Euzebya rosea: one gene and its partner. The protein of the gene in region 1 interacts with the protein of each later gene in a pairwise test. Links are inferred from orthologs where the notes say so. Each region holds a gene or a part of one and is shown on either strand. Other genes may lie near its edges. The genes, in order: thrS and rplA.

Evidence for each region.
Region 2: the proteins of thrS (region 1) and rplA interact in binary tests that used the Escherichia coli proteins (3 or more experiments, as listed by UniProt). The link is inferred for Euzebya rosea from one-to-one orthologs.

What each region holds. Positions count from the first base shown.
Region 1 is NZ_PGDQ01000005.1:90,389-106,784, forward strand. What follows is about bases 5,162-8,076. They hold thrS (threonine--tRNA ligase), read left to right. Parts: upstream 5,162-5,580; coding sequence 5,581-7,572; downstream 7,573-8,076. Other genes in these bases: CUC05_RS07620 (hypothetical protein), read left to right, coding at 5,162-5,514; CUC05_RS07630 (hypothetical protein), read left to right, coding at 7,603-8,076. Outside these bases: CUC05_RS07595 (DJ-1/PfpI family protein), read right to left, coding at 1-340; CUC05_RS07600 (rhodanese-like domain-containing protein), read right to left, coding at 337-744; CUC05_RS07605 (helix-turn-helix domain-containing protein), read left to right, coding at 857-1,810; CUC05_RS07610 (acetyl-CoA C-acetyltransferase), read right to left, coding at 1,857-3,062; CUC05_RS07615 (hypothetical protein), read left to right, coding at 3,240-4,178; more of CUC05_RS07620, read left to right, coding at 4,333-5,161; more of CUC05_RS07630, read left to right, coding at 8,077-8,595; CUC05_RS25530 (HIT family protein), read left to right, coding at 9,083-9,589; CUC05_RS07640 (aldose 1-epimerase), read right to left, coding at 9,623-10,450; galK (galactokinase), read right to left, coding at 10,447-11,550; CUC05_RS07655 (DeoR/GlpR family DNA-binding transcription regulator), read left to right, coding at 11,657-12,514; CUC05_RS07660 (glycoside hydrolase family 36 protein), read left to right, coding at 12,511-13,944; CUC05_RS07665 (beta-galactosidase), read left to right, coding at 13,944-15,722; galT (galactose-1-phosphate uridylyltransferase), read left to right, coding at 15,808-16,396. UniProt on the Escherichia coli protein: Catalyzes the attachment of threonine to tRNA(Thr) in a two-step reaction: L-threonine is first activated by ATP to form Thr-AMP and then transferred to the acceptor end of tRNA(Thr). The rate-limiting step is amino acid activation in the presence of tRNA.
Region 2 is NZ_PGDQ01000006.1:8,243-21,201, forward strand. The notes cover bases 350-3,176. They hold rplA (50S ribosomal protein L1), read left to right. Parts: upstream 350-1,306; coding sequence 1,307-2,047; downstream 2,048-3,176. Other genes in these bases: nusG (transcription termination/antitermination protein NusG), read left to right, coding at 350-694; rplK (50S ribosomal protein L11), read left to right, coding at 803-1,228; CUC05_RS09155 (class I SAM-dependent methyltransferase), read left to right, coding at 2,070-3,176. Also shown: more of nusG, read left to right, coding at 1-349; more of CUC05_RS09155, read left to right, coding at 3,177-3,224; CUC05_RS09160 (serine hydrolase domain-containing protein), read left to right, coding at 3,363-4,544; CUC05_RS09165 (plastocyanin/azurin family copper-binding protein), read right to left, coding at 4,551-6,119; CUC05_RS24610 (LmeA family phospholipid-binding protein), read left to right, coding at 6,319-7,011; CUC05_RS09175 (four-helix bundle copper-binding protein), read right to left, coding at 7,073-7,465; CUC05_RS24615 (hypothetical protein), read right to left, coding at 7,519-7,671; CUC05_RS09180 (patatin-like phospholipase family protein), read left to right, coding at 7,875-9,593; CUC05_RS09185 (FAD-dependent oxidoreductase), read left to right, coding at 9,637-11,334; CUC05_RS09190 (aldehyde dehydrogenase family protein), read left to right, coding at 11,331-12,959. UniProt on the Escherichia coli protein: One of the primary rRNA binding proteins, it binds very close to the 3'-end of the 23S rRNA. Forms part of the L1 stalk. It is often not seen in high-resolution crystal structures, but can be seen in cryo_EM and 3D reconstruction models.

The DNA of each region.
Region 1 (16,396 bases):
CGCCGGTGCACACCGAGGCCACCCGGTCGACGTGGGCACCGGCCCGCGCGATCCCGTCGAGCAGCGCCCGGTTCCCGAGCCCCGCCTCGAGGTCGATCAGCCCGGGCACGATCAGCTGGTGCGCGTCGTGGTTGTCGTGCAACGCCCCGTGGGAGGGGGTCAGGCCGAGCCCGCCGTAGGCGACGACGGACCGTCCGTCGAGGCTGACGGTCCGCACCTGGAACGGCACGTCCACCACCCAGCGCGAGGCCAGCCGGTTGGCCGTCAGCAGCACCTCGTAGGGGCCGGTGACGTCCATGACGTCACAGCCGTCGAACAGCAGCAGGGCCGCGATCGTCACGCCGGCACCTCCGCCACGAGTCGCGCCAGCGCGAAGCCCTCCATCTCCCAGCCCCAGACGCCGCCCAGCATCTCCTTGACGGGGAAGCCGAGCTCGGCGATGCGCGCGGCGCCCTTCGTCGCGCCGTTGCAGTGCGGACCCCAGCAGTAGGTGACGAACAGCACGTCGCCGTGGGCGCCGAGCCCATCGGCGGTCATCCTCTCCGGCGGGATGTTGACGGCGCCGGGCACGTGGCCGGCGGCGAAGGCCTCCGGGGATCGGGTGTCGACGACGACGATGCGGTCGGGGTGGTCCCGGAGGGTCGCGTGCACGTCGCTGCAGTCGGTCTCCGCGGCCAGTCGGGCGCGGTAGTGGCGGACAAGGTCGGCGGCCGGGGCGGCCGGGATGTCGGTGGCGTAGGGCATGCGGCCATTGTCAGCGAGCCCGGCCGCGCGCACCATGTGGCTGGATGTCAACCATCGACAACATCACGCCACCCTCGCCGTGGAGCTCCAGCCCGGACGGGCGGGACTGCTGATGCGCGATCGCCCGAACGACCGGCTGGCGATCCTGGCCTACGACCACCTGAAGACCTTCGAGTTCGGGATCGCCGTGGAGCTGTTCGCCCTCGACCGCCCCGAGGTCGGCCGCTTCTACGACGTCACCGTCGTCGCCGCCGACCCCGGTCCGCTGCGGGCCACCGGCGGGTTCGCGGTGACGGCCGATCACGGGCTGGACGACGCCCGCGGCGTGGGCACCCTCGTCGTCCCGGGCTGGCCCATGGACGACAGGCCGCTCGACGTCGCCGTGCACGGCCTCCTGCACGACACCGTGGCGTCGGGCGGGCGGGTGGTCGGCATCTGCTCCGGCGCCTACGCCCTCGCCGCCGCAGGGTTGCTCGACGGACGTCGTGCCACGACCCACTGGTTGTTCGCCGAGGACCTGGCCCGCCGGTTTCCCCGGGTGCGGGTCGACCCCGACGTGCTGTACGTCGACGAGGACGACGTGCTCACCTCGGCCGGGTCGGCGGCGGGGATCGACGCCGGCCTGCACCTCATCCGCCACGACTGGGGAGGGCAGGTCGCCGCCACGATCGCCCGCCGGATGGTCATGCCGCCGCACCGCGACGGTGGCCAGGCCCAGTACGTGTCCGCGCCCCCTCCGGTGGCCGAGGACTGGCTCGCCGGACTCCAGGACTGGGTGGTCGGCAACCTCGACCGGCCGCTGTCGTTGGCGGACCTCGCCGATCGTGTCGACGTCAGCCCGCGCACCCTCACCCGGCGGTTCGAGCGGTCGCTGGGCACCAGCCCCGGACGATGGGTGGTACAGCAGCGGCTGGCGCGGGCGCAGGAGCTGCTGCTGGCCGACGACGCCTCGGTCGAGCAGGTCGCCCGGGCCGTCGGGTTCGGTGCCGCGGTGACGTTGCGGCACCACTTCCGCCGCCACCTGCGCACCACCCCCACCGCCTATCGGGCTCGGTTCGGGGGATGAAGAAGGGCCCGCCGGTCGGCGGGCCCCTGGCGCCGGGTCGTGCGGTCTAGTGGAGGCGCTCCACGACGATGGCCATGCCCTGGCCACCGCCGACGCACATGGTCTCCAGGCCGATCGTCCTGTCGGCGGTCTGCAGGCCGTTGAGCAGCGTGTTCATGATCCGGGCGCCGGTCATGCCGAACGGGTGGCCGACGGCGATGGAGCCGCCGTTCACGTTCAGCTTGTCCCACTCGATGCCGAGGTCGTCGGCGGAGGGGATGACCTGGGCGGCGAAGGCCTCGTTGATCTCCACGAGGTCGACGTCGTCGATGGTCATCCCGGCGCGGGCCAGCGCCTGCTTGGACGCCTCGACGGGACCCAGGCCCATGATCTCGGGGTTCAGGGCGGTCACGCCGGTGGAGATGATCCGGGCCAGCGGCTGGATGCCGAGCTCGGCGGCGCGGGTGTCGGACATCACGACCACCGCGGCGGCGCCGTCGTTGAGCGGGCACGCGTTGCCGGCGGTGATACGACCGTCGGGACGGAAGACGGGCTTGAGCTCCGACAGCTTCTCCGCGGTCGTGCCGGGCCGGGGACCGTCGTCCTGGGTCATCGTGGTGCCGTTGGGCAGGTCGACCGGGGTGATCTCGCGGTCGAAGAAGCCGTTCTTCTGCGACTCCACCGCACGCTGCTGGGACAGGGCAGCGAACTCGTCCATCCGCTCCCGGGACACACCCTTCAGCAGGGCCACGTTCTCCGCGGTCTGGCCCATCGGGATGTAGATGTCGGGCAGCCCCTCGGGCGGGGCCCACGAGTCGGCGCCGTCCTCGGCCATCGACGCGGTCCGCGCCTCGGCGTCGGCGAACTTCTCGTTGTGGGGGCCAGTGTCGGAGGAGCCGTTGACGAACCGGCTGACCGTCTCCACGCCGGCGGTGACGAACACGTCGCCCTCGCCGGCCTTGATCGCGTGGGCGGCCATCCGCATGGTCTGCACCGACGAGGAGCAGTAGCGCGTGATCGTCGCGCCGGGGACGGTCTCCCAGCCGAGCAGCGTCGCGACGACGCGGCCCATGTTGAAGCCCTGCTCGCCGCCGGGCAGGCCACAGCCAAGCAGCAGGTCCTCGACCTCGTGGTGGTCCAGCTCCGGGACCTTGTCCATGGCCGCCTGGACGGCGATGGCGGCCAGGTCGTCGGGCCGCATGTCGACGAGCGAGCCCTTCCCGGCACGTCCGATCGGAGTGCGGGCAACGGCGACGATGACTGGTTCGGGCATCCGGGTTCCTCCTGTGGGGGCCGGTGGGGGGCTCGTTGATTCCGGCCGGTACAGCGTAGGCCGCGGCCGCCCCGCCCTGCGACTTCGGTCCGCCGTCTGCCCCACCATCCGCCCATCCGGGTGGGCCCTCGGGTACGCTGGGTAGTCTTCGCTGCCTTCAACTGAACGGGGATCACCTTGCGAGAACTGCGCGTCATTGCCGCCCTCCTGATGGTCGTGGTGCTCAGCGCCTGCGGCGGCGGCGAGACCGCTGCCGTCAGCGACGCCGAGCCGTCCGAGGCCGAGGCCACCACCGAGGAGACCGCCTCGGAGGAGGAGGCCACGGAGCCCGAGGGCGAGCCGGACCTGCGCGTGACGGGCGTCGACGACGACGTGTTCTGTCCGGCGCTGGACCGCGTCACCAACCTGCTGATCCAGGCCGACGGCATCGAGGACGACGAGCAGCTCGACGCCCAGATCGAGCTGTTCGACGACGTGCAGACCATCATCGCCGAGCTCGGGGACGACCACGAGGAGCTCGCTGAGGGGCTGGAGCTGCTGGCCACGGACGCGCTGGTCTTCACCGAGGACGCCGATGTCGACGCCGAGGCGGTCGACGCGGCGACGGGGCTGGCGATCGAGACGTGGAACGTCAACTGCGCCGACTGGGTCCCGGGGTCGGTCGACGATGATGTCCCCGACCCCGACGCCTTCGGGGCCGACGGGCAGGAGGACGCGTTCGACGCCGAGTGCCCTGCCCCCGAGGTGCTGGAGTCCGAGGGGCTCGAGTGCGACGAGTTCGGCAACCTCTACCCGGCGGGGGAGTACTCCGACGGGCACGGTGACGGGCCGGAGTACGACCCGGAGGGCGACGAGGCCTACGACGCGGAGTGCCCGTCGCCGGAGACCCTCGAGGCCAACGGCCTGGCGTGTGACGAGTACGGCAACACCTACCCGGCGGAGGAGTACTCCGACGGGCACGGTGACGGCCCCGAGTACGACCCCGAGGGCGATCCGGACCCGGACGCCTTCGGGGGCGACGGCTGCGAGGGCGACGAGTGCTACGGGGACGACGCGTACGACGAGCCGGTCTCGGAGGAATTCGGGGCGGACGGGTGCGAGGGCGACGACTGCTGACCGCCTCTCGGGGAACGCCCCGCTGACGCCGAACGGCCCCGACATCGTCGGGGCCGTTTCCCCGTTGGGGGACGGTCGACGAACCCGTTCGCGGGGGAACCGATCACCGGCCGACCCCTTCCCCCGACAGTGTCGCCTTCGGTACCGTGCGGCCATGTTCGAGGCCCTCCGAACCATCCGTCGGCACCTCCGCGCCAAGCAGACGCCGGAGTACCGAGCCCACGTCGCGGCCGAGCGCGACAAGTGGGAGGGGTACGCCCTGCAGCAGGCGTCCATGCCCGTCGACGCCACCGTGTCGGACGTCGACATCGACGCCGCGGAGGCGGCGATCCGGCGGGCGATGGGGTCGATGGACATGACGGCGTTGCTGCCGGAGCCCAGCGAGTTCGTCAAGCGCACCATCTGCGCGGCCTGCGGGGGCGGCAAGGAGCTGCCGTCGGTCCGGCCGATGCTGTACTGCGACTTCTGCGGGCAGGTCACCGACTACGACCTGAAGCAGGCGATGGCAGAGGCCTACAGCCATCCCGACGTCGCCACGTTCGCGCGGGTCGGCAACCGCCTGCGGCCCGCGGCGATGGCAGCCGGCCGGGCCGGCGACGTGGACACCTTCCGGGCACTGACCCACACGTTGATGGAGGCCCAGGCGGCCTGGACGCCGTGGACGGTGCCGCCGAGGGCCTACAACGACGATGCCTACCGGCAGCGGTGGGTGACCTACCAGACCGAGCTGGCGGTGCTGACCACGTTCGATGCGACCCACGCGGCGTTGCAGGACCGCGTGATCGGGCTGACCCAGAAGCTGCGCTGGACGGGCGGCAACCTCGCGGCGATGGGCCTGCAGGCCATGACCGGCCGGACACCGGGGGAGCGGACCCGCCCCCGCGTCGTGGCGGAGACCTTCTGGCCGCTCGTCGACGTGCTGCTCCAGCAGGCCGAGCGGACCCGCGTCCTGCTGGACGGGTCGGCGGTACGAACCCTCGACCCCGACGCCATGCCCGGCGTGGTCGCCGACCGGCTGTTCCGCTCGGGGCTGGCCCAGGGGTGGCTCCCGTCGCTGGACCCCGCGGACGGGGAGGTCCTGGTCGAACGGCTGCAGCTCGACCACGCCTACCAGCGGCCGACCGCCACGGGGGAGCGCCGGCACTGCACCGGCTGCGGGTACGACCTGACCGTGCTGGAAGGGGCCACGACCGTGGTGTGTGATGCATGCGGCCGTCGCATCGACGTCGGCGGGCCGGCCATCGTCTGCGTCGGCTGCAACGACCGTGTCGCGCTGCCCGAAGGGGAGGCATCGGCCAGCTGCCCGTCGTGCAACGCGCTGGTCCGGAGGGTCTAGCCCGTTCGCTATCCTTGGCCGCCCTGCCCAACCACAGGAAACCAAGGAGCTGACGTGTCGGACGTGATGAAGGTGTACGGACCGGGTGATGCCACCGCGGAGGTCCCCACCGGCACGACGGCGCAGGATGCCCTGAAGTCGCTCGGTGCGATCCGCGGCATGGTCGTCGCGGCCCGGGTCGACGGAACGATGGTCGACCTGGACCGGGTGCTGGAGGACGGCGAGTCCGTCGAGCCGATCCCCGCGGACTCCGACGACGGGCGGTTCATCATCCGCCACTCCGCCGCCCACGTGATGGCCCAGGCCGTCACCGACCTGTGGCCGGGGACCAACTTCGGCATCGGCCCGCCGGTCGAGAACGGCTTCTACTACGACTTCGATCCCGAGGTGCCCTTCACCGAGGAGGACCTGAAGAAGATCGAGGGCCGCATGGTCCAGATCGTCAAGGAGGACCAGCCGTTCGTGCGGGTCGAGGTGTCCACCGACGAGGCGCTGGCCGCCTTCGAGGGCAACCCCTACAAGGTCGAGATCATCACCGACGGCGAGGCCGCCGCCGACGACCCCACCGCCCCCGCCGGGGACTCCGGCATCACGATCTACCGCAACGACAAGCCCGACGGCGGCCACTGGCAGGACCTCTGCCGTGGCCCCCACGTGCCGACCACCAAGTGGATCCCGGCGTTCACCCTCCAGCGGGTCGCCGGTGCCTACTGGCGTGGTAGCGAGAAGAACAAGATGCTCCAGCGTGTCTACGGCACCGCCTGGGAGTCCAAGAAGGCCCTGAAGGCGTTCCTCCACCAGCAGGAGGAGGCCCGAAAGCGCGACCACCGCAAGGTCGGCCGGGACCTGGACCTGTTCAGCTTCCCCGAGGAGCTCGGGCAGGGCCTGGCCGTGTGGCATCCCAACGGGGCGATCGTCCGCCAGGAGATGGAGGACTACATCCGCGCGGAGGTCCGTCGTCGCGGCTACCAGCCGGTCTACACCCCCCACATCGGCAAGTCGCAGCTGTGGGAGACCTCCGGCCACCTCGACTTCTACGCCGACGGCATGTACCCGCCGATGGAGATGGACCCCTCCGGCGACGGCGCGGGGACCAACTACTACCCCAAGCCGATGAACTGCCCGTTCCACGTGCTGGTCTACCGGTCCCAGCAGCGGTCCTACCGTGACCTGCCGCTGCGCCTCGCCGAGCTCGGGACGGTGTACCGCTACGAGAAGTCCGGCACCGTGCACGGCCTGCTGCGGGCCCGCGGGTTCACCCAGGACGACTCCCACATCTTCTGCACCGCCGACCAGGTCGTCGCCGAGGCCCGGGGCTGCATGGAGTTCGCGCTCGACGTCCTGCGGGCCTTCGGGTTCGACACCCCCTCGCGGATCGCCCTGTCGACCCGGCCGGCCAAGGCCGAGACCGTCGGCACCGACGAGGGCTGGGCCCACGCGGAGAAGGCGCTGGAGCAGGCCCTGGAGGAGATCGGCCTGGACTACGTGGTCGACGAGGGCGAAGGCGCCTTCTACGGCCCCAAGATCGACGTGCAGGTCACCGACGCCATCGGTCGGGCCTGGCAGCTGTCGACCATCCAGATCGACTTCAACCTGCCCGAACGGTTCGACCTGAGCTACACCAACGACAGCGGCGAGTCCGAGCGGCCCTTCATGGTCCACCGGGCCCTGTACGGCTCGCTCGACCGGTTCTTCGGGGTCCTCACCGAGCACTTCAACGGGGCGTTCCCGACCTGGCTGGCCCCCACCCAGGCCGTGGTCATCCCGATCAGCGACGCGCACCTGCACTACGCCGCCGAGGTCGAGGCCTACCTGATCGGCACCGGTCGTCGAGCGATGGTCGACACCAGCGACGAGACGATGGGCGCCAAGATCCGCAAGCACCAGGCGAACAAGGTGCCGTACATGCTGATCGTCGGCGAGCAGGAGGCTGCGGACCGCACCGTCGCCATCCGGCCGCGCTACGGTGACCAGCGCAAGGGCGTGCCCCTCGACGACTTCGCCGAGGAGCTGTCGCTGGAGGTCGCCGAGAAGCGCGTGGGCCCGCAGCCCGAGTGACGCTGCCGGCCCGGCCGAGGGGTTGAGGACATGCACTGGAGATGGGTCGTCCTCGTGCTGTGCCTCGCCGTGGCCGCTGCCGCGTGCAGCGGGACCAGCAGCGAGTCCGGTGACGTCGAGTCCGGGGCCAGCGTCGACGCCGGTCAGTGGGAGCAGCGGCTGGCGCTGCTGCCCCTGATCGATCCCGCCGAGGAGTCCGTCGAGGTCACCATGGGGGACCTCGCCGCGGCGGCGGAGCTGGCCGGGGTCGAGTGGCCCGCGTCGGGTGGGGACCCGACCGACAGCCTGGTCGCGCTCGCCGGCGTGGGCGCCGGTCCCGTGGCGGTGCCGCTGCCGCGGTTCGTGCAGACCCTCGGCGCCGCGCTGCTGGACGAGCTGCCCGCCGTCGCCGGGTGGAACCTGGACGAGCTCGACTGGGTCGTGCACGCCGCCGCCCCGCCGACCGAGACGACGGTCGGCGCCGGCCGCATCGACGTCGACGCGATGGCCGGTGTGCTGGGCGAGGACGGCCCGCCGTGGCGCCTCGGTGAGGGTGAGGACCTCGAGCCCTCCCTCGAGGATCCCCACCCGCTGGACCAGCTGGGCCGTCCGGTGACCCTGACCGTCGTCGACGGCGTGCTGGGGCTCAGCACGGTGTCGACGGGCATCGATGCGCTGTCCGGCACCGGGCCGACGATGGCCGACGTCGAGCCGGTCCGCCGCCTCGTGGCGCTGGCCGACGAACGCGGCTGCTACGGCGTCACGGTGTACGCCGACGATGTCGGCACGACGATGGTGTGCTCGCTGCCCGAGGTGGGAGAGGGGCCGCAGGTCGTGGCCGCCGCCGTCGGCATCGAGGACCCCCGCGCCGAGGTGGCCCGCATCTCCGAGCTCGACTCCAGCGCCATCGCCGACAGCGTGACGGTCGTGGCCGACGGCGACCTCGTCGTCGTGGAGATCGACGGCCGCGACGACCTCGGCGGCCGCATCGCCGTCGAGCTCCTGGCCCGCCTCGACCCGCTGGTCCCCGGCTTCGGCGGCTGACCCTCCCTCGCCTGCCCCCCCCGGCCCCCCTCCCCGGATGGAATCGCCTCCGCCGGCGGTGGGAATCGCCTCCACCAGCACGGCCGCGTCGACCCGGATCGACCGCCGGAACAGCCCGCCCCCACGGCGGAATCGTCCCCACTCCCTGACGGATTCGTCCCCGGCGACGGCGACGCGACGCCGTTTCCGCAGGTCAGCGACGCCGGCCGTGACGGAACCGTCCCCACCGGCCCGTCGCAGGGGCGGAAGTGGGTCAGGATCCGCCGACGGGGACATCCGACGGAATCGCCTCCACGCCACGACGGGATGCCCGATTCAGGAGGCGATTCCATCCGGTTGGGGAGAACGGCCACCCGGGGGAGGAGGGGGTGCCGCCCTCGAGGAGGGGAGGGGCTGCCTCGGGGTCGGCCGGGTCAGTAGGCTCTGCGTCGTGACGAGCGACCCCCACGGCACCGCACCCGACCGGACCGACCCGGACGCCGACCCGCTGGACCCGCGGATCGACCGGTACGACCGGCTGTGGACGCCGTGGCGGCTGGAGTACGTCACCGATCCCGACAGCTCCAGCAACGGCTGCCCGTTCTGCCTGGCCGACGAGCACGGCGACGACGAGCGGGTGATCCACCGGGGCGAGCACGCGTTCGTGCTGCTCAACGCCTACCCCTACAACCCCGGCCACGCGATGGTCATCCCCTACACCCACACCGACGACTACGCCGCGCTCAGCCACGACGAGGTCACCGAGATCGCGGCCCTCACCCAGCGCACCATCCGGGCGCTCAAGGCCGCCGCTGGCCCCCACGCGTTCAACGTCGGCATGAACCTCGGGACCGTCGCCGGGGCGGGGATCGCCGACCACCTGCACCAGCACGTCGTCCCCCGTTGGGGCGGCGACACCAACTTCATGCCGGTCATCGGCCAGACACGCGTCCTCCCGCAGCTGATGGCCGACACCTACGCGATGCTCAAGCCCGCGTTCGACGCGGCCGAGTGACCCGGGGCACCCCGACCGCTGGCCACCGGTGAGCTAGCCGGACGTCCAGCGCAGGGTCGCGGTGCAACGGAACGACTCACCAGCCCTGACCACCCGCGGCTCGGCATGGTTGGCCTCGTCCGGCGGGCCCGACTGGGGTTCCACGCAGACCCCCTCGGGGTGTTCGGTGAAGACCACGACGTGGTCGAGGTCGCTGGTCACCTCGACCCGCCCGAGCCCGGGCCAGACGACCGCCGGGGTGGCGGACAGGTCGGTGAAGCAGTCGTCCCACGGCTCGGCGGACGGAGTCGTCCATCGGTGGGTCGGCAGCCCGTCGGTGTCGCGCTCGAGCATGCGTCCGGCCGCCAGCGCCACCCGAGCCCCGACCCCGTCGAGGTGGCGGACGAACCATGGGTGCCAGCCGACCGTCAACGGCATCGTCCGGTCGCCGGCGGTCACGGTCATCGACAGCGCCACCCCGTCCTCGACCGCGGTCACCGTCTGCTCGACCACCCCGCCGAAGGGCCATCCCTCCACGTCGCGATCCGTCCGGGGTAGTTCCAGCCGCAGGTCCACCCGGTCGGCGTCGTGGCCCACCACCGTCCAGGGCATCAGGTAGCCCACGCCGTGCAGGGCATGGTCGCCGGCCGGGTGGGGCAGCCGCACCTGCTCGTCCTCCCACGCGATCAGCGCGTCGCGCACCCGGCCGGCCCAGGGGACCATCGGGTAGCAGCCCCAGTGGATCGGCCCCCGCGACGGGTCCGGCCCGAGCAGCAGCTCGCGGCCATCGACCGACCACGACGCCAGGCGTCCGCCGGCCGCCGGGTCCACCACGACCCGCATGCGGCCCTGGACCAGGGTGAGGGGATCGGTGGCGGTCACGGCGTCAGGACGTCGGCGGCCTGCTCGGCCGCCCCGGCGCCCGGCCGGGTCAGGACGGTGCGGGCCCGCAGGTCGGGGTACGCCCGGCCGTAGGCGGACAGGGTCGCCTCGGCCACTGCGTCGGCCTCGTCGGCGTGGACCAGCCCGATCACCGCGCCACCGAAGCCACCGCCGGTCATGCGGCTGGCCAGCGCACCGTTGTCCTTCAGCAGGTCGACCAGCCGGTCGGTCTGGGGCACCGTCACCTCGAAGTCGTCGCGCAGGCTGGCGTGGCTGTCGGCGAACAACGTCGCGACCGTGCCCAGGTCGGCCGCCGCGAAGGCCGCGACGGTGGCCCGCACGCGGTCGTTCTCGGTCACCACGTGCCGCAGCCTACGGGCCGGCACGTCGTCCATGCCAGCCGTCAAGGCCGCCAGCTCCGCAACTGCGACGTCCGCGGGACGCCGGCCGTCGAGGACGTGCAGGGACGCCCCCAGCTCGCGGGTACGGGTGGCGTAGCCCGACCCCTCCAGCTGCCGGGTGACCCCTGAGTCGATGATCAGCACCGCGATCCCGTCGGGCAGGGCCACGTCCTCGTGGGAGAGGTCGGCGCAGTCCAGCAGCAGGGCCGCACCGCTGCGCGACAGCACCGACGCGGCCTGGTCCAGCACGCCCGACGGCACGCCGACGGCGGCGTGCTCGGCCCGGCGACACGCCCGGACGACCTCCACCGCCGGAAGGGCACGGTCGGCCGCGCGCAGCAGCGCAACCGCAACCGCAACCTCCAGCGCCGCAGACGACGACAGGCCGATCCCCTGGGGCAGCGTGGACGACACCGTCCCGACCACGCCCACCGGCGGGCGCCCGAGGGCATGCAGCTCGGCGGCGACGGCCGCGACGTACCGACCCCAGCCGTCGGACGGTGCCGAGGAGCCGTCCGCCGGGATGTCCACCGGCACCGGCGCGTCGGCGGAACGCAGCTGGACGCGGTCGCCGCCCACCTCGCCCTCCAGGCGCACGCCGACGTCGAGGGCCATCGGCAGCGCGAGGCCGTCGGTGTGGTCGGTGTGCTCACCGATCAGGTTCACCCGACCGGGGGCCCAGGCCGTCACCCGTCGCACGTTGCACGTCCTTTCGTTGGGGCGCGTAACGTAAGGTTTCACAACCCGTTCCACAAGCAGCCGGATGGGCTGTGCGGGCGACCCCACCACGACCGAGGAGGCGAGCATGGGCAGCGACGGTGCCGAGCAGCCGGACGACCACGAACCGACCCCGGCGCGCATCCGCCGTGACCGCACCGTCGGGTTGCTCCGCGAGCGCGAGTTCGTGCGCGTGGCCGACCTGGCCGAGGCGTTCAAGGTCAGCGAGGTCACCGTCCGCGGCGACCTCGACCACCTCGAGGACCGCGGCCTCCTCAAGCGCGTCCGAGGTGGCGCCGTTCCCCGGCCGATGGCCGAACCCGAGCGGACCTTCGAGGAGACCGCCACCACCGCGCAGCTGCAGAAGCGGGCCATCGCCGCCCGGGCCGTCGACATGGTCGAGCCCGGCGACTCCATCATCCTCGACGTCGGCACGACGACGACCGCGATCGCCAAGGAGCTGGCCACCCGCGAGGACCTGACCGACGTCAGCGTCTTCACGTCCTCCATCACCATCGCCCTCGAGCTGGAGGTCGCCCACCCCCGCATCGCCGTCGTGGTGACCGGCGGCACGCTGCGCCCCAAGCAGCACTCGTTGGTCGAGCCGCTGGCCGGGCTGGTCCTGGAACACATCAACGCACGCCTGGCCTTCATCGGCTGCAACGGGGTCGACGTCACCGCCGGGGTGACCAACGTCAACCTGCCCGAGAGCACCGTCAAGCGCCGCATGATCCGGGCCGCCGCCCACCGCGTCGTCGTCGCCGACGGCACCAAGCTGGGACAGGTCGCCCTCGCCAAGGTGTGCGACCTCGACCACGTCGACCTCCTCATCACCGACGACCAGGCCCCGTCCGGGGTGGTCGCCGAGCTCCGCGCGACCGGACTCGCCGTCGACACCGTCGACGTCAGGGGGTCGCTGACCGCAGAAGGACGAGCCCACCGATGACCAGCCAGACCCCCGCGCACCCCGAGACCACGACCGAGGGCTTCGTCGAGGTCGCGGAGATGCCGTGCACACCCGACCGCGCCGTCGTCTACGAGCACGGCTGGCAGTCGTGGAGCCCCGCCGGCGTGCACCGGGCCACGGCCACCAGCCCCCGGCCCGCCCGTCCCCGCTGGCAGACCATGGCCTACCGACCCGAGACCCCCGCACCGGACCACGGCATGCAGGGAGAGGGGTTGCTGGTCGTGCAGCCCGACCCCGACGGCCCCTCCACGATCATCGCCACCGACGACCCGCACCGACGGATGCCGTCCATCCGGGCCACCGTCGACGGCGACCGGATCAGGGTCACCGCCAACGGCGAGGTCGCGATCACCGAGCACGACGGGGACATCCCCTCGGCCCTGGCCGCCTGGGGGGACGCCCTCGGCCGCCAGCTGGACGTCCGGATCCGTCCGCAGGCGCCCGGCTGGTGCTCCTGGTACTGCCACGGCCCCCACGTCACCGACGCCGACGTCGTCACCGCCGTCGACGCGGCCGTGGCCGCCGACCTGCCGATCGACGTCGTGCAGGTCGACGACGGCTACCAGGCCGACATCGGCGACTGGCTGGACCGCAACACCGCCGCCTTCCCCCGCCCGCTGTCGGCGCTGACCGCCCGGATCGCCGACGCGGGCATGGGCGCGGGCCTGTGGACCGCACCGTTCTGCGTCGGGGCGAACTCCGCCCTGGCCCGCCAGCACCCCGACTGGCTGGTCGGCGGGGCCCTGGCCAGCGACGAGCACTGGGGCCAGCCGATCCGCGTCCTCGACGTCACCCATCCCGACGCCGCCGAGCACCTCGTCGAGCTGTTCTCGACGCTCCGGTCGTGGGGGTTCGACTACCACAAGATCGACTTCGTCTACGCCGGTGCCCTACCCGGCCGCCGCCACGCCGACATCGCCCCGCTGGACGCCTACGGCGAGGGGCTGCGCCTGATCCGCGAGGCCATCGGCCCCGACGCCACCCTGCTCGGCTGCGGCGCCCCGCTGCTGCCGTCGGTGGGACGGGTGGACGCCATGCGCATCTCGCCCGACATCGACCCCGTCTGGGAGCCACCGCTCGGCGACGTCTCCCAGCCGTCGATGCAGGGTGCGCTGCAGGCCGGCCGGGCCCGCGCCTGGCAGCACGGCCGGCTGTGGATCAACGACCCCGACTGCGTCCTGGTCCGCGAGGAGGTCGGCCGGCGCGAGGAGTGGGCCGGCTACCTCGACGTCCTCGACGGCCTGGCGGTGTCCAGCGACCACCTCGACCGGCTCGACGCGCGGGGCCTGGAGGTGACCCGCCACCTGCTGCGGACCAGCGACGGTACCCCCGCCCCGACATGGCAGCCCGACGTCGACGACGCCGACGCCGGCCGGCTCCGCGGCGAACCCGCAGGGGCGGTGGCCTGATGCGGCTCGGGGTCTGCTGGTACCCCGAGCAGTGGCCCGAGCAGGACTGGGCCGACGACCTGGCCCGCATGGCCGACCTCGGCCTGCAGGTCGTCCGCATCGGCGAGTTCGCGTGGTCGGCCATGGAGCCCGCACGCGACCGCTGGGACCTCGGCTGGCTCGACCGGGCCGTCGAGGGCATCGCCGACGCGGGCATGCGGGTGGTCCTCGGCACCCCCACGGCGACCCCGCCGGTCTGGCTGATGCGCGAACGCCCCGAGATCCGCATCGCCGGCACCGACGGCCGTGCCCGTCCCTACGGCAGCCGCCGGCACACCTGCCCCACGTCCCCCGCCTACCGGGAGGAGTCCGCCCGCATCGTGGAGGTGCTGGCCCGCCGCTACGGCACCCACGTCGCGCTGGACGCGTGGCAGATCGACAACGAGCCGGGCAACCACGACTCGGCCCGCTGCTGGTGCCCCGCCTGCCAGCAGGCGTTCAGGGACTGGCTGCAGGACCGCTACGGCGACATCGACGCGCTCAACGCCCGCTGGGGACAGGCGTTCTGGTCGATGACCTACCCCGACTGGTCGTCCGTCGAGCTGCCCGCACCGACGATGACGGTCCACAACCCGAGCCTGGAGCTCGCCCACCGCCGCTTCGCCAGCAACCAGGTCTGCGAGGGACTGGCCGTGCAACGCGACGTGCTGGCCGAGCACTCGCCGGGTGTCCCGACGTTCACCAACCTCTACATGGGCGACCTCGACATCGACGCCCGCTCGGTGCACCGACCCAACGGCATCGGCGCGATCGACAGCTACCCCCACGGCCTCGGCGACCCCGCCGAGGTGGCGTTCAACCTCGACCTCGCACGCGGGACCGCGATGCAGGCCGGCGACGGCGTCGATGCGCGCGGCGGCCGGGCATGGGTCGTCGAGCAGCAGCCGGGCCCGGTCAACTGGACCGGCGACAACCCCGCTGTCCCGCCCGGACAGGTGGGGGAGTGGATCGACCAGGCCGCAACGCAGGGGATCGACACGCTGCTCGTGTTCCGCTGGCGCATGGCCCGTGCTGGGCAGGAGCAGCACCACGCCGCCCTGCTGACCCACGACCGACGTGAGGCCCCCGCCTACGCGGAAGTACGGGAGGCCGCCCGACGCCTGCCCGCGACGGCGCCCCCTCGCCGGCCTGCCACCGCCGCCGTGGTCGCCGACTACGCCGACGCGTGGATCCCCGACATCGTGCCGCAGACCCACGGGGCGTCCCATCGCACGCTCGCGGTTGCCGCGCACCGGGCCCTTCGTGCGGCCGGTCACGTGGTCGACGTCGTCGGCGACGACGCCGACCTGACCGGCTACGGGCTGGTGGTGCTCCCCGCCTTCCACCGGGTGACGCCCGCCCGCCTGGCGACCGTCGAGGCCGCCCTCGAGGCCGGCGTCACGGTCGTGGTCGGGCCACGCAGCCTCGTCCGCGACGACGACGCGGTCTGGGTCGACACCGCCACCCCGTCCGGGTTGACCGGCCGCCTCGGCGCCCTGGTCGACCGGGCCGGCAGCCCCCGGGGGTGGCCGCGCGACACCCCGCCGTCACGGGTGCGGATCGGCGACGCCGAGCCGTGCGACGCGGGGCCCTGGCTGGAGACGCTGGAGGTGCAGGACGACGACGTGGCCGTGCTCGGCAGCGCCGTCGGCGGGCCGCTGGACGGGGCACCGGTCGCCGTGCGTCGAGGTGGCCTGGTCCTGATGGGGGCGTCGTCCTCGCGGGCGTGGACATCCCTGCTGAACAATATTCAACGCTGATCACGCCGTGCGTGGGGGTTTCGCAATCGAAACCCGAACCCACACTTGACAAGACTTCGAAAGTACTAGTACACCTTTCCGACACATGGCGGAAACGGTCGAGCGACGCGACATCCAGCACCCGGACGGGCGCTGGCTGCACCTGTACGTGGACGGCGGCACGGTTGACCAGCCGATGACCTCGGCCGACGACGCGGTTGCCGTTGCGGAACCCCCGGCCATCCACCAGCGCTACAACGCCCTTCGCGACACGTGGGTCGCGGTGTCGCCCGCCCGCAACACGCGGCCCCACGCCCCCTCGGCCCGCGCTGCCAAGTCGACCTGCCCGCTGTGCCCCGGTGGCCCCGAGGTCCCCATGGACTACCAGGCGGCCGTGTTCGACAACCGGTTCCCGTCCTTCACCCCCGACCCGCCGCCCGCGCCCGCCGGCCCGGCCATCCCGGGCCTCGACCCGCTGACCGACCGGTCCCGGGGCCGCTGCGAGGTCGTGCTCTACACGCCGACCCACACCGGTTCGCTCGCCACGCTCACCGACGCCGAGCTCGCCCGCGTGATCCTCATCTGGGCCGACCGCTCCGCGGCGCTGTGGGCCGACCCGACCAACCGCGTCGTGATGGTCTTCGAGAACCGCGGTGAGGCCGTGGGCGCAACCCTCTCCCACCCCCACGGCCAGA
Region 2 (12,959 bases), on another replicon or contig:
GGCTGGTGTCGACGACGAGTCCGACGAGGACGCCGACACCGAGGACGCCGAGACCGAGGACGTGTCCGCCGAGGCCGACGCCTCCGACGCCGACGAGGCCGCGGAGGAGGAGCCCGTCGAGGTGAAGCCCAAGCGCTTCGACCCGATGCGCCTTCCGGGCGACTACTACGTGGTCCACACCTACGCGGGCTACGAGAAGAAGGTCCAGGAGAACCTCAACAGCCGCATCCAGTCCATGAACATGGACGACCGGATCTACGACATCATCATCCCGACGGAGGATGCGGTCGAGATCAAGGGCGGCAAGAAGCAGCAGGTCAAGAAGAAGGTCTTCCCCGGCTACGTGCTGGTGCGCATGGACCTCGACGACGAGTCCTGGTACGTGGTCCGCAACACGCCGGCCGTGACCGGGTTCGTCGGTCCCCCCGGTGCACGCCCCGTGCCCCTCTCCCGCGCCGAGGTCGAGAAGATCCTCGTCCAGCCGGAGGAGGAAGAGGAGACCACCAAGACCAAGAAGACGACGGTCGACTTCGACGTCAACGAGAACATCCGTGTGACCTCCGGCCCCTTCGCCGACTTCACCGGGACGATCTCGGAGATCAACGCCGACCAGGAGAAGCTGAAGGTCCTCGTGTCGATCTTCGGTCGCGAGACCCCCGTCGAGCTGACGTTCGACCAGGTCGCCAAGCTGTAGCAACCCCCCGATCCAGGGGCCAACGCCCCCGACCCCCGATCCGTGGGAGGGCGCGAATCCCTCCGCCACGTGCGGAAGCGCCCACTCGTACCACGAAGGAGACACATCATGGCAAAGAAGGTCATGGGCCTCATCAAGCTCCAGATCCCGGCCGGCCAGGCCACCCCGGCGCCCCCCGTGGGCCCGGCGCTCGGCCAGCACGGCGTCAACATCATGGAGTTCTGCAAGGCCTACAACGACAGGACCCAGGCCCAGGCCGGGAACGTCATCCCGGTGGAGATCACGGTCTTCGAGGACCGCTCCTTCACCTTCATCACCAAGACGCCGCCGGCGGCCAAGCTGCTGCTGAAGGCCGCCAACCTCGAGAAGGGGTCGGGCGAGCCGAACCGCAACAAGGTCGGCCAGATCCAGCGTGACAAGGTCCGCGAGATCGCCGAGATGAAGATGCCGGACCTCAACGCCAACGACATCGACGCCGCCACGAAGATCATCGAGGGCACCGCCCGCTCGATGGGCCTCGTCGTCGTCGACTAGCAGGCACCGAAGACCCCGATTCCGACGTGGGAGGGCGGCCAGCGTGCCGTCCGCCTGCACCACTCAGGAGACACACCAATGGCAAAGCGTGGAAAGCGTTACGAGGCCGCAGCGGCCAAGATCGACCGTGACAAGGTCTACAGCCCGTCCGAGGCCATGACCCTCATCAAGGAGACCACGACCGTCTCCTTCGACCCGACCGTCGAGGTCGCCCTCCGCCTGGGCGTCGACCCGCGGAAGGCCGACCAGATGGTCCGGGGTTCGGTCATCCTCCCCTCCGGCACCGGCAAGACCAACCGCGTCGCGGTGTTCGCCGAGGGTCCCAAGGCCACCGAGGCCAGCGAGGCCGGTGCCGACATCGTCGGTTCCGACACCCTCGTGGAGATGATCGAGGCCGGCAACCTGGACTTCGACGTCGTCATCGCGACGCCGGACCAGATGGGCAAGGTCGGTCGCTTCGGCAAGGTGCTCGGCCCGCGTGGCCTGATGCCGAACCCCAAGACCGGCACGGTGACCATGGACGTCGCCAAGGCCGTCGGCGACGCCAAGGGCGGCAAGATCGACTTCCGCGTCGACCGGCAGGGCAACGTGCACGCCGTGATCGGCAAGGCGTCGTTCGCCGCCAAGGACCTGTGGGCCAACTACAACGCCCTCATCGAGGAGCTCCAGCGCCTTCGTCCGGCGTCGGCCAAGGGTCGCTACATCCGCAGCATCGCGGCGTCCACCTCGCAGGGTCCCTCGATCCGCGTCGAGCCCCGCAGCCGCGACGAGTGGGAAGCCGACGGGGCCGTGGCCTCCGAGGCTGCAGCCACCGCCTAGCGCGAGAGGAACACCCCAGCCGATGAGCTGGACCAGTCTGACGGCCGCCCAGCAGGATTCCCTGCTGAGGCGGCCGTTCGACCATTTCGCCCGGTACCGGCTGGCGGCGGAGGTCATCTCGGCCACCGTCGGCCCGGATGCCCGCGTCCTGGACCTGGGCGGCGGCCCCGGATCGCTCCAGGCCTTCATGCCGGACGCGACCGTGACGTCCACCGACCTGTTCCAGCCGAGCGAGTGGTTCGAGCAGGCACCCCGGCTGGTGCTGGCCGACGGCGCGGCGCTGCCGTTCGCCGATGACGCCTTCGACGTCGTCGTGTCGATGGACACCCTCGAGCACGTCCGTCCGGAGTCGCGGGCCGCGTTCCTGCGCGAGACCGCACGGGTGGCCGCAAGGTGGGCGTTCGTGCTGTGCCCGTTCGAGGCGCCCGGTGTGGCCGACGCCGACACCGCGCTGCGGGAGTACGTCGCCAACCGCTTCGCCCCGGACATGCCGACGATCGCCATCCTCGACGAGCACCTCGGCTACGGCCACCCGGACCTGGAGGCCAGCCGCGCCCTCCTGGAACCCTTCGGCCCGGTCGCCGTGATGCCCAGCGGCCGCATCGACCGCTGGTTCGCCGGCATGCTGACGTTCTTCCACCTGCTGGCGATCGGTGACGACGAACCAGTCGAGGTCACGCAGCGCTTCCTCAACCGCGCCTTCTACGAGGCCGACATCGCCGAACCGGCCTACCGCCACGCGCTGCTGCTGCGGACCGGCGAGGATTCCTCGACCCCCGAGGAGGTCATCGCGCCGTTGCTCCGGCGTGCGGACGCGCACGCCCATCGCGACGCCGACCTCGACCTGTTCCGCGTCATCCTGCAGGAGGCGCTGGTGCGGTCCACGACCGAGGCGCGACGCGACCGCGCCGAGGCGCTGGCCCGGCTGGAGGACGTCAGGAGCACCGCCGTGGAGGCCGCACGGGCTGACCGGGATGCGGAGATCGCGGCGTTGCGGGCACAGCTCGATCGTGTCAAGCAGGACGCGAGGGCACACCGGGAGGCACACGAAGCCGCCGTCGCCCGGGCGGAGGCGGCCGAAGCGGAGCTCGACGCCGTTCGCGGGTCCCGCAGCTTCAGGGTGGCGCGGACCGCTGCCGGCGCCGCGTCGCGCATCGTGCCCGGCAAGCGGCGGTAGTCCCACCCGACGTCTGGATGTTGGGTGACCGTGGTCACCGGCCGTAGGATCAAGGGAGTGCTGGATCCCTCCACTTCGCCGCCGTCCGATCCCACGTCCTCCGTCCCCTCCACGGCCGCGACGGACGGACCACCTGCCGTGGCATGGACCAGCCCGACCGCACAGCTGATCGACCCTCGCTTCTCTGCGGTCGCACGCGCCTTCGAGGCCCTGTACCGCAAGCCGCGCGACGGAGGTGGGGCGCTGGCGGTCTACCTGCACGGCGAACCCGTGCTGGACGTGTGGAGCGGCTTCGCCGACGTGCACTCCGGCCGACCGTGGCGGTCCGACACCATGGCCATGTCGTTCTCCACCACCAAGGGCGTCACGAGCACCCTGGTCCATCGGCTCGTCGCCAGGGGCGTCCTCGACGTCGACGAACCCGTCGCCACGTACTGGCCGGCCTTCGCCGCCCGGGACAAGCACGACCTGCTCGTCGCCGACGTGATGACGCATCGCTCGGGCCTGCACCGGGTCCGCGGCATCGCCGAGGCCAGCGGGGACCTGCTCGACCATCGCCGCATGGCGGACGTCCTCGCCGGGCGACGTCCCGAGGACACCCGCGGGGTGCCGGCATACCACGCCATGACCTACGGCTACCTGATCGCGGCGATCGTCGAGGGGGCCACGGGCCGACCCTTCGAGGCCGTGCTGGCCGACGAGGTCCGTCGCCCGCTGGGGCTCGATGGCCTGTACATCTCCGCGCCCGTGGACCAGCACCAGCGGATCGCCCCGTTCTTCGAGACGATCGCCCCGTTCGGCATGAGCCTGTCCGCCGTCGGGCACTGGGTGAAGAAGGTCGACCGGTTCCGTCCGTTCGTCGATGCCCTGCTGCCGCACGGCTTCGACGAGATGATGAACTCCCCGGCGATGTGGCAGGCCACCATCCCGGCGGCCAACGGCATGTTCACCGCCCGGTCGCTGGCCCGGATGTACGGGGCGCTGGCCAACGGCGGGGTCATGGACGGCGAGGAGTTCCTGCCCCATGACGTGCTGCAGGAGGCCGGCCGGGTGCGCACCAAGGATCGCGACCGGGTCCTCGGGTTCCGGATGCGCTGGCGGCTGGGCTACCACCAGGCCTTCACCGCCGACCGCCGCAACCAGCCCCGCATGGCCTTCGGCCACTACGGCCTGGGTGGCTCGGGGGCCTTCGCGGATCCCGAGACCGGGCTGGCGATGGCGTTCGTCACCAACAAGCTCGGCCGCGGGTCCACGCCGGTCGCGGACTTCCGGTTGCCGAGGCTGGCCGCGGTCGCCCTGGCGGCGGTGCGAACGCCCTGACCGTGGTCACGCCTCCTCCACGACCACCAGTCCCTGCATCCACGGATGCGGCGTGCAGTAGTAGGGGTACTCGCCGGCCTCGTCGAAGGTGAAGGCGAACGTGTCCCCGGGGGCCATGTCGCCGGAATCGACGCGCCCGTCGGGATCACCCGCCCGGCCGTCGGAGGATCCGGTGGTCACGGTGTGGGGCAGGACGTCGTCGTTGGTCCACGTGACCGTCGTGCCGACGGGCACGACGATCGCCGGTGGGTCGTAGGCGCGGTCGCTGTTCTGGGGGTCGAACGCCCCGTCGGGGATGCTGACGGTGTCGGTGGCCACCGGGTCCGGGGTTGCGCCGTCCGTGGCGGGCGCCTCGGTCGCGCCGGTCGTGGCCGTGGCCCCGATCGCCGCGGCGGCCGTGCTCGTGAACAGCTCGGCGTTGTCGCGGCCCTCGATGACGACCATCCCGAGGGCGCCCTTGTAGAAGGTCCGGACCAGGGCGTGGTCGACCAGGATGACGGTGCTCGGGACGAGGCCGACGAGGTCGACGACGGTGCCGCCCCCGGCCACGACCAACGTCGACTGGGAGCCGCGGATCGGGGTGTTGACCTCGTGGGTGGCGGCCTCGGGCCACACGGCGTCCCAGTGGCTGCCGATCGGGTGGAAGTTGGAGTCCAGGTTCAGCCCCTCGTTGACCATGTGGATGCGGGCGCGCTGCCCCACCTCCATGCGAAGGGCGTTGTCGCCAGTCAGCGCGTCGGTCCTGCCGTTGAAGGTGACGTAGCGGGGGTCCTCGGCCATCAGGGCGTCGCGGTCGAGCTCGGCGATCCCGTCGCCGTCGGGCTCGCCGACGTACCACTCCGACTGCATCACCGCCCACTCGTGGTCGGTGTGCGGCATGGGTGTCTCGGGGTCCACCACGAACATGCCGTACATGCCACGGACGATGTGCTCCGGCACGTCACCGAACGCGCAGTGGTACATGAACGCGCCGGGGTACAGCAGCCGGACCTCGATGGTCGCGGCCTCGCCGGGCAGCACCGTCAGCGCCTCGGCGCCACCGCCCTGACCGGTCACGGCGTGGAAGTCGATGTTGTGGGCCATGGAGTTGCCGGCGAGGTTGGTCAGCCGGATGCGCGCGACGTCGCCGACGCGGCCGCGCAGGACCGGTCCGGGGGAGCCGCAGACCACGTCGTCGCCGGCGACCCGGTAGCCCCACATCATCGTGCTGACGTCGTTGGCGGGGTCCAGCGGGCAGACCCCCTCCAGGACCTCCAGGTCGACGTCGAAGACGGCCGGTTCGGTGCGCGCTGCGGCCGGGGGCATCTCCGGGGCGTAGGCGGTGTGGCGCTCGGAGGAATCGGCCACGGGCAGCGAGGCCCGCGGGACGAGCTCGGGGTGGATGGAGGGCAGCTCGTGACCCGGTGTCCACGTCAGCGCCGCCAGGGTGGTGGCGGCCGCTTCCTCGCTGGCCATGGCATCGGCGGCGCTGCGCTCCTCCGAGGACATCGCTGAGCAGGCCGCGGCACCGGCGCCGATCACCAGGGCGCTCATGACCTCGCGTCGACGGAGCATCGGTCCGGTTCGTTCGGGCATGGCGCGTACCTCCCTGGGGGCGACCGCCGGATGCGGCCCTGATGACAGTGGACCGCCGTCGGGCACGTCGGAGGAGGGGCGATCGACCCCCCTGGGGCGGGTCCTGGGTCCTCCTGTCCGGGTTCGATCCTGCGTCCAGCGGCAGTGGAATGGCCGATCGGCACGTTTCGCCGAACGCAGCGTGACCGAGGATGGGAACGTGGCCGCTTCCCCGCCCCCGCCCCCGTCCGCACGCCCCGTGCCGGGCGTGCGTCGCCGCGTCCTGCTCGCTGGCCTTCTCGTCGTGGCCCTCGCCCTCGTGCTGCTCGCCGGGGAGGCGCTGGTCGTCGGACGGGCCGAGTCACGCATCGCCAGCGCCGTCGCCGACCAGCTGGCCGTCGACGTCGAGGTCGACATCACCTCGCGGCCGGCGGCGGTGGGGGTGCTCGCGGGCAGGATCGACGCGGTCAGCCTGACCGCGACCGACGTACCGCTGGAGGGGCAACCGGTGACCATCGACACGCTGGAGGTCGACGCCAGCGGGATCACCTTCGACGGGGACGAGGTCACCGATGGGGCGGCGACGTTCCGGGCGGTGCTGGCGGAGGATCAGGTGCGCGCGGCCGTCCCCGTCCTCCTGGCTGGCCTGCTCGTGGTGACCGACGACGCGCTGGTCCTCGACGCCGGCCTGCTGCGCGTCCCCCTCGCCCTGTCCGTCGTCGACGACGCGCTTCGCGTCCGGCCCGACGGCGCGCTCGCGGAGGCTGCGGGCGCGCTGCTCGGCGACCCGGACGGCTTGGTCGATCCGATCCCGCTGCACAGCCCCGACGGTGTCGTCGTCACCGGCGTCGTCGTCGAGCCCGAGGGGCTGGTCTTCACCGGCACCCTGGACCCGGTCGTCCTGTCGCGCTGAACGGCCACCCGATCTCGTCGCGAGACGGGCGGCCGGGGGCCGGGAGTCGAGCTGGTGGGAGCTAGCTGGCGACGGCCAGCAGCGCCTCGCAGGCGTCAGCGCATGCGGTGCAGGCCTCGGCGCACTGCTGGCAGTGGTCGTGGTCGTGGCTGCTGCACTCCGCCGCGCACTCGCGGCAGGTCGCGATGCAGGCCTTGACGATCTCGCGCCAGCTGTCGCCGTTGGGTCCCGGTCGGGACAGGATCTCGGCGGTGGTCCGGCAGATCGCCGCGCACTGGGTGTCCAGGTCGATGCAGGTCACCATCGACGCGGGGTCGTCACCGTGCAGGCAGGCATCGGCACAGGTGGCGCACGTCTGGGCGCAGCGCAGGGCCGCGTCGATGGCGGCCGCGAGCTCGTCGAGGTCGAAGGTGTCGCGGGACGGATGGGTCGTGAGCATGTCAGCGGTGGTCATGGGGGATGTCCTACCCCGGACCCGCCGGTCGCCAACCGTCCCGCCACGGGGACCTACTGGCTGTCCGGCTCGCACTCCTTGACGTTCTCCACGCCGATGAAGCGCTGGATCTCGCACGCGGTGGTGGGGACGGGACCGGCGACGGCCGGGCCCGCCAGGACGGCGACGAAGAGGGCGGACAGGGCGAGGGCGAACACGCGGGACATGGAATGCCTTTCGGCTGGATTGGATGGGTCGTCAGCTGGTTCGTCGCCGGGGCGCGATCTCCTGCTCGACGATCCGCGGCATCGCGCCGTGTCGGGAACTGCGTCCCCGACGCCGGAGCCCGTGGTCCAGCGGTATCGTCGGCAGGCGCCGGCTGACGGCCACCGGTCGACCCTGCACGGCGTCCCGACACGAGGGGGTGTGCGTGACCACCTACGTCTCGGTGCTGGCCGGGTTGCGGCTGACCGCCGGCGTCCCCCTGCCCCTGCAGGAGCGCATCGCCGCGCGACTGGTCCCCCGACGGCTCGAGGGGGGTCGATGGCTGTTCCGGCAGGGCGACGTGGGAGAGGCCCTGTACCTCGTGCGCAGCGGACGCCTGGAGATCGTGCGGTCCACCGGCGGCGACGCCCGCGTGGTCGCGGTGATGCAGGCCGGGGACTCCCTCGGTGAGCTGGCGCTGCTGTCGGGCGGGACCCGTTCGGCCGGGGCCAGGGCGGTCCGGGACTGCGAGCTGCTGGCGCTGCACCAGCGCGACGTCGTGCCGTTGCTGTCGGATCCGGACTTCGCCGGCGCGATGCTCGGCGCCCTGACTGCCATGCTGCGGGCCGACCCCCCGGCGCGGGACGCGACCGCCCGGCGCACCGTCATCGCAGTCCTGGCCGACGACCCCCCACGAGGCTCCGCAGTCACCGCCGACCTCGCCGAGGCCATGGCGGCCGAGGGGATCCGCTGCGCGACCCTGGTAGATCCGCCGACGTTCGGCCACGACTCCCGCGACCTGCCGCACCGCATGTCCCGGCGGCTCGATCAGCTCGAGCGCACCCACGACGTGGTCCTGATGGACGGCGGTCCGCCGCGGGAGGACTGGGCACGGACCTGCGCTCGCCAGGCCGATCGCGTGGTCCTCCTCGTCACGCCGGCGACGGCCGTCCCCACCGACCGGGACGACCTGTCGGGCAGCGACCTGGTGATGCTCGGGGACGACCGATGTCCTCCGGCAGTCCTCGACGCGTGGCACGCCGCCGTCGCGCCCAGGGCAACCCACCGGGTCCGTGACGGGCACCGACGGTCAGACCTCGGTCGCCTCGTGCGACGGTTGACAGGGCGGGCGCTCGGGCTCGTGCTGTCCGGCGGCGGTGCGCGGGCGCTGGCCCACATCGGCGTCCTCGAGGCGCTCGAGCAGGCGGGGATCGTCATCGACCGGTTCGCCGGCACCTCCATGGGGTCCTTCGTCGGCGCCCTCGCGGCCACCGGCCGCAGCGCCGCGGACATCCGCGAGGTCGCCACCCGCGAGCTGGTGGACGCCAGGCCGTTCCGCGACTGGACGGTTCCGCGCACCGCCCTGATCCGCGGCGAGGACGCCGAGCGGATGCTGCAGCGGGTGTTCGGTGACCTCGACGTCCGGCACCTGGCCCGACCCTTCTTCGCCGTCAGCGCATCGCTGGACCGAGCCACCAGCGTCGTGCACCGCCGCGGGTCGCTGTGGGATGCCGTGGCCTGCTCCATGTCGTTGCCCGGCCTGGCCCCTCCCCGCTGGTGGGAGGGACAGGTCGTCGTCGACGGCGGCGTGCTGGACAACCTGCCGGTCACGACCATGTGCGCCGAGGACGAAGGCGAGGTCCTGGCCTCCGACGTCACCATGCGCCGCCTGCGGGACCGCGCAGGATCCGACGCCCTGCCGACCATCGTCGAGACGCTGACGGCCACGATGGCGCTGGCCAGCCACACCGAGGTCGACCGCGGCCGTCGCGCCGCACGCCTGGTCATCGACCCCGTGGTCGACCGGCTCGACCTGCTCGACTTCGGACAGATGGAGCTGGCCGTTGCCGCCGGCAGGATCGCCACCGAGCAGGCGCTGGAGGCCGCCGGCGACCTGCGCCGACCGGCCGCAGCAGCCCTGTTGCCCGACGCGGCCCGGGAGTAGCATCGGGCGATCAGAGGGCGTGGCTTTCCGGAAGGGGAGCGCGATGGCGAGCAGGCAAGGCGCTGCGGTTCCGCGGATCGTGTGCATCGGCGGTGGCTACTGCGCGCTGTTCCTGGTCAAGGCGCTTCGCCGGGCAGTGCGCCGGGGTGACGTCGAGCTCGTCATCATCAGCCGCACGAACTTCCATGCCTTCCACGGCTTCGTCGGCGAGATGTTGTCGGGACGCATCCAGCCGCAGGCGATCCTCTCGCCAGCCCGCCGGGTCTTCCAGCCTGCCCGCTTCATGAACGCCGAGGTCACCGCCATCGACCTCGACGACCAACGCGTGACCATCTCCCGGTTGCTCGACGGCCGCGAGCAGGTCCTGGACTACGACCACCTCGTCGTCTCCGTGGGCGTCGCCGACGACGTGGACAGCTACCCCGGCCTGCGGGAGCACGGGCTGCTGCTGCGCGACTACCGGGACGCCTGGCACACCCGCAACCACCTGCTGCAGATGATGGAGATGGCGGCCATCGAACCCGACCCCGTCGAACGTCGACGACTGCTGACGGTGGTCGTGGCCGGCGGCGGCTTCGGGGGCGTCGAGGTCGCCACGGAGCTCGACGAGTGGGCCAGCCGGCTGTGCCGAAACGAGTTCACCGACGTCGACCGGGACGAGGTGAACGTCGTCCTGGTCCACGGTGGCGACCGGATCCTCCCCGAGCTGCATGGTCGCCACGACCGGCTCGTGGACAAGGCCGAACGCTTCATCGCCCGCCGCACCCGCCTCGACGTCCGCACCGGCACCCGGGTGGTCGGCGCGACCGCCACCGACGTGCGGCTCGACGACGGCACCTCCATCCCGACGCGGACTGTCATCTCCTCCACCGGCACCGCCTCCAGCCCGCTGCTGGACCAGCTGCCGGTCGAACGCGACGAGCGCGGACGGGTGATCGTGGACGAGACCGTCGCCGTGCCGGGGACGACGGGCCTGTGGGCCGGCGGCGACTGCGCTGCCGTGCCGCACCCCAGGGGCGGGACGTGCCCGCAGCTGGCGTTGTTCGCGATGATGCAGGGCTGGCGGATCGGCCGGAACATCCTCCGCGTCGAGGCCGGTCGACCACCGAAGCCCTTCGGGTTCACCGAGCTCGGCGACGCCTGCGCGCTCGGACGGCGCCACGCCGTCGCACACCTGCGCGGCGTCCCCATCACTGGCTTCGCCGGCTGGGTCATGTGGAAGGTGTTCCTGCTGGCGTTCGTGCCCATCTGGGACCGCCGGCTGCGCCTGCTGCTGGACTGGTCGCTGACGCCGTTCACCGGCCGGGAGATCACCCAGCTGCCGCTCGACGACGCCGTCGGGCTGGACCGGGAACGGTTCGAGGCCGGTCAGGTCGTCTTCGAGCAGGGCGAGATCGGCCGCAAGCTGTACCTGATCTGGGAGGGGCGCGTCGAGGTCGTCCGGGACGGCCGCGTCGTGGCGACGCTGGGGCCCGGCCAGCACTTCGGCGAGACCGCGGTGTTCGAGGAGGTCCGGCGGACCGCCAGCGTCCGCGCCCTCACCACCGTCGAGGTCGTCACGATGGGACGGTCGGGCGCCCGCACGCTGTCGGAGACGCTGGAGTCCTTCGGCGACGTGGTGCGGATGCGCCCCACCGGCCTGCCGCCCGACCCGATCAGCGTCGAGGTCACCGTCGACGCCGTGGCCGACGAGCACCCGGCCACGGTCGTCGAGGCACACGTCAAGGAGCACGAACCATGAGCAGCGTCGTCGAACCCTCCGCCCCCGCAGTGTCCGCCACCGCAGTCTCCGCCCCCGCCCTGTCCGCCGCCGCCATGGCCACGTGGGTCGTCGATGCCGCCTGGGAGGACGGTGACCGGATCGTCACCGCCGGCGACCCCGGGGACAGCTGCCTGTTCCTCGACGATGGGGTGGTGCGGTTGGAGGTCCCCGGGGAGCACCTCGACACCGATGTGGTCCTGGGCTACCTCGACGCCGGGGAGATCCTCGGCGAGATCGGCCTGCTCGACGGACGGGCCCGGTCGGCCACCGCCATCGCCGAGGGTCCGGTGAGGGGGCGCTGGTTGACCCGCGACGCCCTGTCCCGCATGACCACGGAAGCGCCCGGCCTGGCCGTGGAGGTCGTGCGGACGATCGCGACGGACCTGGCCGGCAAGCTGCGGGCGACCAGCGGTCGGCTGGCAAGCGTGCTGGAGTCCGAGGCACCGGACCTGGTCGTGGAGGAGACCGTCGCCCGTGGTGTCGCCGCCCAGCACGCCCTCGACGCGATCCCCGAGGACGTGATGGACGCCGTCCTCGCCGACCTCGCGACGGCGTTCGGCGAGGCGTCCGCGGCGCTCGCCGCCAGGACGGTCGAGGTCACCCACATCGGCCGCGTCGACCACAAGACGATGAAGAACGCCTGGGCGGCGCTGGGGGTGCACCACTCCATGCAGGGGGCCGTCGGCCGTGGCCCGCTCGGCGACAACGACACCGCCACCGTCACCGACGTCGCCGCGCCCGTGGGGGTGGTGTTCGCCATCATCCCGGTGACCAACCCGGTGGCCACCGCGATGTTCAAGGTGCTGTCGGCGCTGCGGTCGGGCAACGCGATCATCCTGTCCTTCCACCGCATCTGCTTGCCGCTGGCCGACGAGGTCGGGGCGATCGCGCATGCCGTCCTCGGCCGCCACGGCCTGCCCGTCGACGCCGTGCAGTGGGTGCGCGAACGGGCCAGCCGACAGCGGACCGCCCGCTTCATGGCCCACCCCGACGTCGCGCTGGTCCTGGCGACCGGCGGCCCCGGCATGGTCCGGGCCGCCTACTCCTCGGGGACCCCCGCGATCGGGGTCGGCCCCGGCAACACCCCCTGCTGGGTGGCCGCCGACGCGGACCTGGACCAGGCCGCGGGGTCGATCATCGCCTCCAAGAGCTTCGACAACGGCCTGATCTGCGGCGCCGAGCACAACCTCGTCGTCGATGCCACGGTCGTCGACGGGCTGCTGGAACGGCTCGCCTCCATGGGTGCGGCCGTCCTCGACGACGACGAGGCCACTCGCTTCGTGGCTGCGGTCGTGACCGAGGACGGCGCGGGGTTCCGGCCCGAGGTCCTGGGACAGTCCGCCCAGGCGATCGCCGGGTTCCTCGGCATCGAGCGGCCGCACGAGATCACGGTGCTGGTCTTCCGGGCCGAGCCCGACCTGTCCTCGCCCGTCACCAGCGAGAAGCTGTCGCCGTTCCTGCCGGTCTTCACCGTCGATGGTGACGAGGAGGCGCTCGCCCTCTGCCTGGCCCTGCTGGACAAGATGGGCACCGGCCACACCGCCATCGTCCACACCGCCTCGGAGGTGCGGATCGCCACCTTCGCCGACGCCGTCCCCGCGTCG